Regions from separate parts of the Alteromonas sp. ISO5 genome, predicted to be linked through region 2. Evidence: predicted binding sites of a transcription regulator. Region 2 holds the regulator's gene; each other region holds the start of a gene.
The links. Region 2 encodes sigma-54, which starts transcription at its own class of promoters, with help from an activator protein. Its sites were predicted from a motif close to GTTGGCACGNNNNTNGNNT; they were not measured.
Positions count from the first base shown of each region.

Region 1: AC2T0J_RS21240 (CmpA/NrtA family ABC transporter substrate-binding protein) is a predicted target of sigma-54. The motif match lies at 1,925-1,943, and genes of this name have one in related genera.
Region 3: AC2T0J_RS21320 (DUF1592 domain-containing protein) is a predicted target of sigma-54. The motif match lies at 2,519-2,537, and genes of this name have one in related genera.

Region 1 covers NZ_CM176572.1:4,688,913-4,693,323, reverse strand. The annotation lists gene cobA (uroporphyrinogen-III C-methyltransferase) at 1-856, shown strand, start outside; gene AC2T0J_RS21245 (glycosyl transferase family protein) at 837-1,835, shown strand; gene AC2T0J_RS21240 (CmpA/NrtA family ABC transporter substrate-binding protein) at 2,102-3,493, shown strand; gene AC2T0J_RS21235 (ABC transporter permease) at 3,602-4,411, shown strand, end outside.
Region 2 covers NZ_CM176572.1:2,824,008-2,828,418, forward strand. The annotation lists gene AC2T0J_RS12650 (HPr family phosphocarrier protein) at 119-391, opposite strand; gene rapZ (RNase adapter RapZ) at 391-1,236, opposite strand; gene ptsN (PTS IIA-like nitrogen regulatory protein PtsN) at 1,261-1,719, opposite strand; gene hpf (ribosome hibernation promoting factor) at 1,735-2,022, opposite strand; gene AC2T0J_RS12670 (RNA polymerase factor sigma-54) at 2,047-3,525, opposite strand; gene lptB (LPS export ABC transporter ATP-binding protein) at 3,593-4,318, opposite strand; gene lptA (lipopolysaccharide transport periplasmic protein LptA) at 4,315-4,411, opposite strand, start outside.
Region 3 covers NZ_CM176572.1:4,707,302-4,711,712, forward strand. The annotation lists gene AC2T0J_RS21310 (FtsX-like permease family protein) at 1-1,310, opposite strand, end outside; gene AC2T0J_RS21315 (ABC transporter ATP-binding protein) at 1,322-1,975, opposite strand; gene AC2T0J_RS21320 (DUF1592 domain-containing protein) at 2,599-4,411, shown strand, end outside.

The DNA of each region.
Region 1 (4,411 bases), 1.9 Mb from region 2:
AAAAGTATCCCGTTTGGGCGCGGCGTTGTTTGGCCAGCAAAATGCTACACCGACAGGCAGAAAAGCTTGCGGACAGGCTGCTCAACCCGGTGAAGTGTTTATCGTTGGTGCCGGGCCGGGCGATGCTGAATTACTCACGCTGAAGGCGCACCGCTTATTACAGGAAGCCGATGTGGTGTTATTTGACTGGCTGGTGGATCAGTCAGTACTGGATTGCATCCCGCGACATGTCGCTCGTGAATTTGTGGGAAAACGTTGCGGTAAGCACAGTGTGCCTCAGGAACAAATTTGTCAGCGACTGGTCGAGCTTGGGCTACAGGGCAAGCGGATAGTGCGCTTAAAGGGCGGCGATCCGGCGATTTTTGCCCGCACCAGTGAAGAAACCGATGCGCTGCATCAGGCGGGCATACCGTTCGCCATTGTGCCCGGTATTACCGCAGCGTCCGGAGCCTCTGCTTACACCGGTATTCCGTTAACCGACCGCCGCTTTGCGCAGTCTGTGCGATTTATGACCGCGCAGTTTAAGGAGCCGGCCAAAGAGGCAGACTGGCGGGCCATTGCTCAGAGCAGTGCGCGTGAAACAACGGTTGTTTATATGGGGCTAAAACGCTTGGCTTTGCTCGCCCGGCGTTTGGATGAAGCGGGTGTCGAGGGCACTTTACCCGTTGCAGTGATTGAGAACGCGTGTTGTAATCATCAACAGGTTATCGTTGGTTCCGTCAGCGATATTTATCAACGCGTGGTCGACGCGGAAATCGAAGGACCGGCGCTCGTCGTGATAGGTCATGTGGTTTCTGCCCGTCAGCCCATCACCGCCGATTTGTTACATCATACCTATGAGCAACGCGCCATTTAGCGAATACATCAAAGTCCTCGGCAAAGGCCAGCGGGGCGCCCGGCATCTTACGCAATCTGAAGCCTTCGATGCCTTTTCTCAATTACTCAACCAGTCTATTGCGCCGGAACAAGCCGGCGCTTTTTTAATGCTGCTGCGCATGCAGGAGGAATCTGTAGAAGAGTTGTGCGGCTTTATTGCTGCTTGTCGCAGAAAATTACCCGCCGCATTAAGCGCAATGCAAGCCAGTGTGGATATTGGTTGTTATGCTGGCAAGCGCCGTCAATTACCCTGGTATTTGCTGAGCGTGGCGTTACTTGCTCGCACCGGTTACCGGGTGTGCCTGCATGGTGCCTCCGAGCCCGGTTCAAAACGTTTTTATGCCAGCCATGCCCTGGCGGAGTTAGGGCTGCCACTGGCAACGTCGGTGCAACACGCCGCGCAGACTATGGACACCCTGAATGCCTGTTATCTGGATTTAGGCATTGCCTTACCTGAGCTTGATCGCATCATTAAACTGCGTGAATTATTTGGTTTGCGGTCCTGCGCCAATACCCTGGCGAGGCTGTTAAACCCTAGTGGTGCACCGTTTGCGGTACAGGGGGTTTACCATACCCATTTGGATGAGCGGCATGCGCAGGTTAATGAAACCTTTAGCTCGCAGCACTCCCTGGTGTTTCGCGGTGACGGTGGTGATCCCGAAGTTAACCGGGACCGTGCCACAGACCTTTATTACACATGCGAGGGTAAAACCGAAAAGGTTGTGTTGCCTGAGGCCGAGGGCTGGGCAATGAAAGAGCGTGATTTCTCGGTCGCGACCCTGTTAGCCGTGTGGCGCGGTGATCTGGAGCATGGTTATGCCCGTCAGGCGGTAATTGCTTCGCTGGCGGTGTATCTGATGTTACTGGAAAAATTAAGTCAGCAAGAGGCCCTACAGCGGGCATCAGCGCTATGGCAAATGCGCTATAAGCAGGCATTACCTTTTCACAGTGAGCACTGACAGTGCACAAAATGCACTACGATGAGTCGCTGAATTTCAACGACAAATAACCCATTCTTATAAGTTTTTGAAAATTAATGTTATTTAATGTTGGCACTAAATATGAATAACTCTTTTTAGCAATACGAGTATGCGCTAAACCTAAACAATTTATTGATACCTTGCGGTCTTCTTATGAGGCGAGGTACACGGCAACGAAGCCCACCCGTTCACAATGACGCTGTCATTTCGAACGGGTGGGTTTTTTTTTGGCTTAAGGAAAGTACATGTTACACAAGACTGTAAAACATAAGTTCAAGCAGGTGGCAGGTTCGCTGACACTGGTTGCGTCATTATTTACTGCCTCAGTGACTACCGTGTCTGCTGAGGATATTGGCTGGCCAGAAAAAGAAGAGCTGAAGTTTGGCTTTATCAAGCTTACCGATATGGCGCCATTGGCCATAGCTTATGAAAAAGGCTATTTCGAAGATGAAGGGCTGTATGTCACGTTGGAAGCCCAGGCTAACTGGAAAGTGCTTCTTGATCGTGTTATCGACGGACAACTGGACGGTGCACACATGCTGGCTGGCCAGCCTTTAGGCGCTACTATTGGTTTTGGAACCCAGTCACATATTATTACCGCTTTCAGCATGGACTTAAACGGTAACGGGATCACCGTTTCCAACGATGTCTGGGCTGAAATGGAAAAGCACATTCCGGTTGAAAATGGCAAGCCGGTCCACCCGATCAAAGCCGAGTATTTAAAGCCGGTTGTCGAGAGCTACAAACAAGCGGGTAAGCCTTTTAAAATGGGCATGGTGTTTCCGGTTTCCACCCATAACTATGAACTGCGTTACTGGTTAGCCGCCGGCGGTATTCACCCTGGTTACTATGCGCCGCACAAAGGCGATACGTCTGGCCAAATCGACGCCCAGGCGCTGCTATCGGTTACGCCACCACCGCAAATGCCAGCGACCATGGAAGCCGGTACCATTTATGGTTACTGCGTAGGTGAGCCGTGGAACCAGCAAGCGGTATTTAAAGGTATCGGGGTACCGGTGATTACCGACTATGAGATTTGGAAAAACAACCCGGAAAAAGTCTTCGGTGTCAGCAAAAAATGGGCGGAAGAAAACCCCAATACGCATATCCGTGTGGTCAAAGCGATGATCCGCGCGGCCATGTGGTTAGATGCTAACAACAACGCTAACCGCCCGGAAGCGGTAAAAATTCTTGCCAAGAGCAGCTATGTCGGTGCCGATGCCGACGTTATTGCCAACAGTATGACCGGCACTTTTGAATATGAAAAAGGCGATAAGCGAGAGGTGCCTGATTTCAACGTGTTCTTTCGTCATAACGCCACCTATCCGTACTACAGTGATGCGATCTGGTACTTAACCCAAATGCGCCGCTGGGGTCAGATTGCTGAGCCTAAGTCTGATGACTGGTATATGCAAACGGCTAAGAGTGTGTATCGTCCTGATATCTATGCTGTCGCGGCACAAGCGCTTATTGATGAAGGCGTTGCTGATGCTAAAGACTTCCCTGATTTCGATAGTGAAACCGGCTTTAAGCAGCCACAAACTGAGTTTATCGACAACGTGACGTTTGATGGCAGCAAGCCCAATGAATATTTAGAGCAATTCTCAATTGGTCTGAAAGGCGACACGGTTTTATAACCGTGTCTCTCGGACCCTCGATGATAAAAGGTAAAGACGATGAGTAAATCGGTACCAGTTGTCAGCCATATTGGCCAGATCCGCGGTAAAAATGTGTTAGGGAATATTATGTCCACCGTACCCAAATTATTGATGCCTGTTGTTGGCATATTATTATTCCTCGCGATTTGGAATGTGGTAGCCAAAAACATCGATACGTCGCTGGGACAGTTTCCTGGTCCGGCACAGGTATGGGAACAAACCTTTACGTTAATCGATGAACACAGCGCCCAACGTGAGAAAGCAGAAGCTTTCTATGTCCGCCAGGAAGAACGCAACGCTGCACGGGTAGCAAAAGATCCCACCTACGTGCCTAAAATCCGTGATTTCACCGGCGCGCCAACGTTCTTCGATCAAATCTGGACCAGTTTATACACCGTAATGGTGGGCTTTTTTATTGCCAGCATCGTGGCGGTGCCGGTGGGGATTTTGTGTGGTCTGAGTAAATCAGCGTACTCGGCCATGAACCCGCTGATCCAGATCTTTAAACCGGTGTCGCCACTGGCCTGGTTACCGCTGGTCACCATGGTGGTGAGTGCGGTGTATGTGAGCGACGACCCGATGTTTTCCAAATCGTTTATCACCTCCGCTTTCACGGTTTCGCTGTGCTGCTTATGGCCCACGCTAATTAATACTGCGGTAGGCGTTTCTAACATCGATTCGGATCTGGTGAACGTCAGTAAGGTGCTGCGCTTAAAGCCTCTGAGTCATGTACAGAAAATCGTTTTGCCAGCGTCAATTCCAATGATTTTCACCGGCCTGCGATTGTCGCTGGGCATTGGCTGGATGGTACTGATAGCGGCTGAAATGCTCGCACAGAATCCCGGCCTGGGTAAGTTTGTCTGGGATGAATTCCAGAATGGCAGCTCAGAGTCGCTG
Region 2 (4,411 bases):
TTTAGATTTGGATTCCATGTGAATCAAAACGGCCGGCTGCAAATGCAATTAAATGATTAGTCTTCGTCATTCGCAGAGAAACCACAGATAACCACTTCACAGTGGTTATCTGTTTGTGCTACTCATCTTCGTTAAAGCGTCCGACAATCAAATTTTCCACCGCCGCCATGGCGGCTTCGGCATCCGGGCCTTCGCTGATCACATCAACCTGTTCACCCTGATGACTTTCCATCAGCATTAAGCCCAGCACGCTGTTGGCATTGGCTTCTTTATCGCCTTTTTTTAGGGTGATTTCGGCATCAAACTGATTGGCCAGTTGCACTAACTGAGTAGCGGCCCGTGCATGCAGGCCAAGCTTGTTAACAATGGTAAGGGTTTTTTCTACGCGCATTATCGGTTTAACTCCCGGTGACGAATTTGCACATCAGGGTGTTTATCGCCGTATATTTTGGCCAGTGACTGCGCGACAAATACGGAACGATGCTGGCCACCGGTACAACCAATGGCAATGGTGACATAGCTGCGATTATTTCGCTCCAGATGCGGCATCCAGGTATCCAGCAGGTTTTGAATTTGCCAGATAAATTTAGTCACAATGGGCTGTGAACCCAGAAAAGCTTCTACCGGTGAATCCAGGCCGGTAAGGTGCTTAAGATCCGGCTCCCAGTGCGGGTTGGGGAGAAAACGAACATCAAACACGTAATCGGCATCTTTGGGAATACCATGCTTAAAGCCGAAAGATTCAAATACCAGCACCAGCCTGGAACTCTTTTTACCCAGAATACGCTCGCGGATAAGCTCCGCCAACTGATGAATGGATAAGCGGTCGGTATCAATATAGAGGTCAGCCCGCTCGGTGATGGGCGCGAGGAGTTCTTTTTCTGCCTGTATTGCATCAGCCAGGGATTTATTCAGTTTGGCCAGCGGGTGCAGGCGGCGGGTTTCACTAAAGCGCTTCACCAGCATGTCATCACTGGCATCCAGATAGACAATGGTCATCGACCAGGATGAGGGCAGATAGTCGAGAATCTCGACTAATTCATCGGGATCCTTTGGCAGGTTACGCACGTCGATACTCACGGCTACCTGATCGTATTCGTCGACTACGGTATGGGTGAGCGTTGGGAGCAAGTTTACCGGAATGTTATCAACGCAGTAGTAGCCTAAATCTTCCAGGGCCCTTAGCGCAACGGATTTGCCGGAGCCGGAGCGCCCGCTGATAATAATGAGTTTCATGGTTGTGTCAGACTCCCTGCCGGACTATTGTTCAGCCTGGTCGCATAGTGCGGCGATAACCTGTTCCTTCGATTCGGCGTTACGGATCGTTTTTACAATGCTTTTCTGGCTTAACTTACCGGCGATAGTTGCGAGCGTTTGCAGATGCCCTTCGGTTTGGTTTTCTGGCACCAAAATGGCAAAAAAGATATCCACCGGTTTATCATCAATGGCGTCAAAGGCAATAGCCGGGGTGGTTGTTACTACCACAGCTGTTACTTTGGAAAGGTTAGCCAGTCTGCCATGGGGCAAGGCTATGCCATTACCAATGCCGGTGCTACCCATTTTTTCCCGGCTGAGCAGGGCATTGAGGGCGTCTTCTTTTTGAATTTCGGCGTTGGTTTCGGCAGCAATATCACTGATGATTTCTAAAATTCGTTTTTTACTGTTGCACTGGACCGCACATTCAGTGCGATCCAGGCTAACTAAGGCTTGAATATTCATAAGGTTAAATTGGGCCTAGTGCTTTTTGAGCTTTTCCTTATGCTTTATTACCTGGCGATCGAGTTTGTCGATCATACTGTCTATCGCAGCATACATATCCTGATTTTCTGACGAGGCAAATACTTCCGCTCCACTTAAATGCATCGTGGCTTCGGCTTTTTGAGTAAGCTTTTCCACGTTGAGGATCACATGCACATTGGATATGTGATCAAAGTGGCGCTCCAGTTTAGTAAACTTGGTATCAACATAATTACGCAAAGAATCGGTTATCTCGATGTGATGACCTGTAAGATTTATTTGCATAGTTCGTCTTCCTTATATTTCGGCCTAAATAAGGCTCTTGCGTTGGTTAGACGGTGGAATCGACAAGGATTCCCGGTATTTTGCTATTGTTCGCCGGGCAACTTTAATACCTTGATCGGCCAACAATTGAGCAATTTTGCTGTCGCTTAGTGGTTTACTGGGCTTCTCGGCGGCAACCAGTTTTTTGATCAGAGCGCGGATGGCAGTGGATGAACATTCTCCGCCAGACTCAGTGGCTACGTGGCTGGAGAAGAAGTATTTCAACTCAAAAATACCGCGAGGGGTGTGCATGTACTTTTGGGTAGTAACCCGCGAAATGGTGGATTCATGCATATCGACCATCTCGGCTACGTCATTGAGGACCATAGGCTTCATCATTTCCGGGCCGTGTTCGAAAAAACCCATTTGCTGCTGCACAATGCAGTTAGCTACCTTGAGCAAGGTTTCGTTACGCGACTCCAGACTCTTAATGAACCACTTGGCTTCTTGCATGTGCGAGCGAATAAACTGGGAATCTGAACTGTTACGGGCCTGGCGGCTCATGGCAGCGTATTGTTGATTTACGCTCAGTTTTGGCAGACTGTCCGGGTTAAGTTCAACCACCCAACGACCTTTTTTCTTGGTGACCGATACGTCAGGAATAACGTACTCAGGTTCCTGGGTAATTAGCGCACTACCTGGACGCGGATTAAGGGTTTGCAATAAGCGCATCGCTTCTCGCAAATCGTCTTCCTTCAGGCGTGACTTACGCATTAAGGTGCGATAGTCCTTGCTGCCCAGCAGGTCGGCATAGTCTTCGATAAGGATCTTTGCTTCCTTGAGCCATGGCGTGTCGGGAGCAAACTGTTTTAACTGGACCAGTAGACACTCCTGAGGGGTACGTGAACCTGAGCCAATGGGGTCAAACATTTGAATCCGCTTTAGTACGCATTCAATTTCGTCGGCTTCAACCGGCTCTTCCATATCTTCAGTATTGACGCTCTGCAGGATATCTTCAACTGTTACCGTTAAATAGCCTGATTCGTCAATTGAGTCGATAATCGCAATGGCGATTGCGCGGTCTACATCACTGAAGGGCGTCAGGCGCATTTGCCAGAGCAGGTGGTCCTGGATGTTGTCGGTAGTTTCACCCTGAAAAACCTGGTCATCGTCATTTGAAGCCGGGCCAGGCGCAGGCGCCGATGATGCTGAGTAATATTCATCCCAGGTGCTGTCGATAGGGAGTTCATCGGGCAGTTCGTTTTTCTCGAGCGCCTCGTTGGTGTCCATGCTGGTCTCGGTACTGGCCGTTGCGGCGGCATCGGCTTCAGCATCAAGCTTGCTTTTCTCTATAGTATCGTTGTCGCTGGTGTCATCAACTTCCAGTAACGGATTCGAATCGAGTGCTTCCTGGATTTCCTGTTGTAAATCCAGGGTAGAAAGTTGCAGCAGTTTAATCGCCTGCTGCAATTGTGGCGTCATAGTAAGTTGTTGACTAAATTTGAGCTGTAAAGATGGTTTCATCTACTTCTGTTCTTAACGCCTTGCTTGTTATTGATGGGGACAAAACATGTTGTCTTTATGTATCTAACTATAGCCTGAATTGCTCACCCAGGTATACATCCTTGACCTTTTGATTACTCAAAACCTGTTCCGCAGTGCCTTGGGCGATTAATTCACCCTGACTGACAATGTAGGCTTTTTCACAGACGTCAAGGGTTTCCCGTACGTTGTGGTCAGTAATCAGAATACCAATTCCACGGTCACGAAGATGTTGTATGATCTTCTTTATATCATTAACCGAAATTGGATCAACTCCCGCAAAGGGTTCATCGAGCAAAATAAATTTCGGATTGGCTGCCAACGCCCGGGCAATTTCTACCCGACGCCGTTCTCCTCCCGACAAACTCATCCCTGTACTATTACGTATATGGTTGATATTGAATTCATCAAGTAGGGCATCCGCTTCATTTTGCTGTTCGGCAGACGAAAGGTCCTTGCGTGTTTGCAATATTGCCATGATATTGTCAAAAACCGTTAACTTTCTGAAAATAGAGGCTTCCTGGGGTAAATACCCAATCCCATTGCGGGCACGTTCGTGCATGGGCTGACGGGTCAGATCCATCTCGTCGATGCGAATATCGCCTTTATCCAGCGCCACCAGGCCCACAATCATGTAAAACGTGGTAGTTTTGCCGGCGCCATTGGGGCCCAGCAGGCCAACTATCTGGCCGGCAGACACCTCAACACTGACATCCCTTACTACCTGCCGGGACTTATACGACTTAGCTAAGTGGGTGGCGGTTAGGGTGGTCATTCGTTTTCATTATCCTGTTGGTCGCCCGTGTTGTCACGGGCCTTGCTTTCGTCGCGCACGGCTTCAATGTCTTCCAGACTAAATACGGTGCGC
Region 3 (4,411 bases), 1.9 Mb from region 2:
ATCACATTCATGCCGATATTGGCCGCCAGGGCAATAAAAAATGCACAGGCCGCCAGCCTGGTGCGTTGTGACAGACTCACCGCATTGTGCATACTCCAGTGCAGCAGCGGCTTTGTTGTACTTACCCGCCGCGCTACCAGGCTCATTAACTGCGGCATTAGCAACACCACCGTAGTGCAACCAGCAATCAACACCAAACCAATGTATAAAAGTGCCTGTAACTGGCTGGCTAACAACAATGCCCCCAGCGCGACTATCACTAAACCCACCACTAACCACAGCGTGTAGCCTGATTTAAACCGAACGTTAAAAGCGGCGGTTAGATAACTGCGACGGGCCAGACTATGTGCCAGACGCTGTTTAATAAGCAGGCCCATTACCAACACCGCGACGGCGCAAAACACCACGGCCAGCAATATCAAACGTGCAGCAGAAAACTGACTACCACTAAACTGACCATCCAGCAACAACCGGTAAATATTACTGAGCACCGGTGTAATAACGCTAACTAACCATGCCCCAGCAATCACGCCACAAACCGCGCCAGCCAGGGCCAGAATCAACATTTCCAGTTGCAGAACCCGTAACAATACAGCCTGACCCACTCCCAGCTGACGTAACTTCACCAGCACCGGCGTGCGCGCGGCCACCAGAAGGTTAAAGGCATTGAACACAATAAAAATGCTAACCAGCACCATCAATGCACCCATGGCCCACAGATTGAGGCTGAAACTGTCACTCAGGTTGTTGGCGGATGAAGTAAACACAAAGGGGGTTAATTGCAGGTGTGAAGGAAGGGATGCCTCCAGCAGCTTATACTGCTCGGGCGACAGCTCACCCACAACCAGCAGACCGCTTAGCGGATGGGTTTGTAGAGTGATTTCTTCGCGGTAAAACTGATTGATATCCTTAATACCGCTCAACACCGCCTGTTGTGCAAAGCTGTTTTGCTGCGACGAAGTGCGATTGGGGGAAGGTAACAGATTAAACAGCGTAACCGTATCAACCGCTAACTGCCCATTAGCGGTTTGAGTATAAGCCACTAAAAAGTCCAGCCCCTGGCGGCGAAGATCGGCATAGTCCGAGCGTTTAAGCGGTCTGTTTTCGCTGCGCGGAACGATATGAAAATTAACGGGCACATCACCCACAGAAAACTGTTTAAGCTGAGAGGACGCCCCGGCGTTGATCAGTGTAACTGCAGTCAGGCCGGCACTGGCAATAAAGATCGCCACGATGATCAACAAGGGCTCCCAAAACCTTTGCCGATAAGTAGCCAGTTGAGTTTGCAGTGCCAGGGTAAGGATTCGCATGGCCTGTTAAATCACACTTGTATCAACCGGCCCTGATGCAACCGGTACTGCGTTTGTGCGCGTCTGGCAACATCGCCACTATGGGTTACTACCACTAACGACGCGCCCTGCTCCTGACAGTAATTAAACAGCAATTGGCTCACTACCTCGCTGGTTTGTTCATCAAGGTTTCCTGTAGGTTCATCAGCAAGCACCACATCAGGCAGGTGATTAAGGGCGCGAGCTATAGCAACCCTTTGCTGCTCACCTCCGGAAAGCATACTGACCGGTGCGTTATGCCGTTCCGCCAGTCCCAGATTATTCAATAAGGTTTGCTGCCGAGAGGCCTCGTAATTACCTTTTAAACGAGCCGTAAAGGCGATGTTATCCCACACATCGAAACAATCGAGCAAATTGAACTGTTGAAAGATAACGCCAAGATGATGCATACGAAATTTATCGGCCGCCTCCTGAGAAAGACTCTCGAAAGGATGCCCGGCAATCACTATCGAGCCACTGTCGGCCCTTTCAAAGCCAGCCAATAGCGCCAGTAAGGTAGATTTCCCGCAACCGGATGCCCCCTGAATACTCACCGATTGGCCAGCGGCCACTTCTAACGAGAGTTTATCGATAATGGGCGAAGTCGCGTTCGGATATTGTTTTGAGAGGTTAGCTACTGCGATCATTATTCGCTTTAATTCCTTAATTGACCTTACCTCACGAGACGCTGAGCCCCCTTTTTAACGTAAGTTAATCTATTTTAGTTTAATTACAAGCTAACCCGCTTTATCAATAAAGCAATTTTCAGTAATAAAGACTCTCTAACGCTAAATTAAGTGCCACCACTGTCTGACAGTTCACTATGATCAAGCGACCCTGCTCGTCCCAAATTTTGCCGCGGTATTCGCATAGTCATTGGCAGCAAAGGTCGCGCGCCCCTGCCCTGCTCACCAGGCCAACCGGGATAAGTTACCTGCCATTGGTTATCGCTTTAACGGCAGTCATGCCCGCAATCAACTGATCTATAAGGTGCATAGGTCTTTTGCTTGTTGTTACCGGTTATCAGAATGACAATGGCTGCGTAATACGAATACGTTATCGGTATCTGATTGTTTTAAACTAAGTATCAGATAGTTAGGGAAGACGAACCGCTCATTGCCGCCGCTCTCCCTTTCAGCACACACAAACTGATAACATCCCACTGTGATAACCTTCTGATTAGCAAGAGATTTGGCATGCAAAGTGCTTCTTCCACTGACTTATTCGTGAAACGCACTGTTAGCACTGCAGTTGCGCAAAGAGAGTGCAAATGGTCCTTAATATCTCCCCAAAGCTGAGCTTTCCCTTACGGCGTTCCGGCCTTTTTCTGACTTGCTGGTTATTCGCTCTGGGATTGAGTCCTTATTCCTTTTCCCAGGCGCAGGTATTTACCCGTGATCTGGCTGCCGATATCATCGACGACCGATGCGAAACCTGCCACAACGATTATGAGTTTGCCGGCAACTGGTCTGTCGCTGATATTCATGTGAGCGATTTAACCAAAGGCAAAAATCAAAAGCTCTGGGAAGGCATTCTAAAATCGGTCGCCATGGGCGATATGCCTCCAGCCGATAAAAAACAACTAACCACACAGGAAAAAACAGCCTTTCTGGACTGGCTGGAAGGTTCGCTGGATGATTACAGTACCGCGAATCCTAATCCGGGGAGAGCAACTATCAGGCGATTAAACCGCGATGAATATGCCAGATCTGTGCGCGATCTGCTGGCGCTGAATGTGGATATTGCCGACTCACTGCCCGGTGATGATTCTGGCTATGGTTTCGATAACAACGCCGATGTACTGGGTGTTTCCACCACACTGCTTGAACGCTACCTATTCGTCGCTGGCAAACTAAGCAGGCTGGCTACCGGTACTGCTGGCGAGTCAGCCGGAAAAGAGAGCTACGTAGTCCCCAAGGACGGCCCGGTAAAAAATAGTGGCGTTCCTGCATTTGATTTACGCATGAATGATAACCTTCCGCTAGACTCCAGAGGCGGCGGTAGTTTCGATTTCTATGCACCGGTGAGTGGCCGTTACGAAATAGCCGGGTATTTAAATGCCAATACCAACAACGAAGTAGACCGTCTGGATATTCATCGTTATAGCCATACGCTGGAACTGAGTGCCGGCAGTCATCAGATTGGCATGGCGTTTCGTAAAAATCTGGCCCTCAGTGAGCATGTGCCGACCATTCGTAAAGGCACAGACTACGTAGTATTACCGGACAGAAAACCAACCGAACTGGATCTGGATTTTATTATCGATGGTGCTCGCCGTCATTCCACCAAAGTCCTCTCATACCACATGTCAGCACGCTTTTCACAAGCTACATTTTTGCGTGACGTGCTGGAAATAGAAGTCATAGGGCCATTTAACTCAGGTAGTACTCCTGCGTCTTCTGAAACCGCCAGTACCCGTAAAATTTTTAGTTGCCTGCCCGGCTCTAAGTCTTCTTCAGCGTCGGAACTGAATTGTGCCAGGCAGATCATCAGTAAATTATCCGCAGAAGCATATCGCCGCCCGGTTACCGACGCGGATATCCAGCCATTACTGGCCATTTTTCAGCGCGCCCGGGAGGATGTAAACTTTCGCGCCAGCATTGCCACCACTCTGCAGGCTCTGCTGGTGTCACCCCAATTTTTATACCTGCAGGAAACTCCTCCGGCCCATGTGACGCCAGGCAGTATTTACCGCATCAGTGATATGGAGTTCGCCGCCAGACTGGCCTTATTTTTGTGGAGCAGTCTGCCGGATAAAGAACTCACAGTACTCGCTACGGCCGGAAAATTAAGAGAACCTCAGATCCTCAGACAACAGCTAGAACGCATGCTGGCGTCAGACAAAGCCAATGCGCTAACCGATAACTTTGCCGGGCAATGGTTGTATTTGCGTAACCTGCCCTACCATTTTCCTGATGTTTTTGAGTTTCCGGAGTTCACTATCCCACTGCGACACTCCGTTAAGCGCGAAACAGAACTGTTCTTTACCCGTATTCTGCAAGACGATTTACCGATATTCGATTTTTTAAACGCCAATTACAGTTACCTTAATGAGCCTCTGGCTAAACATTATGGTATCGACG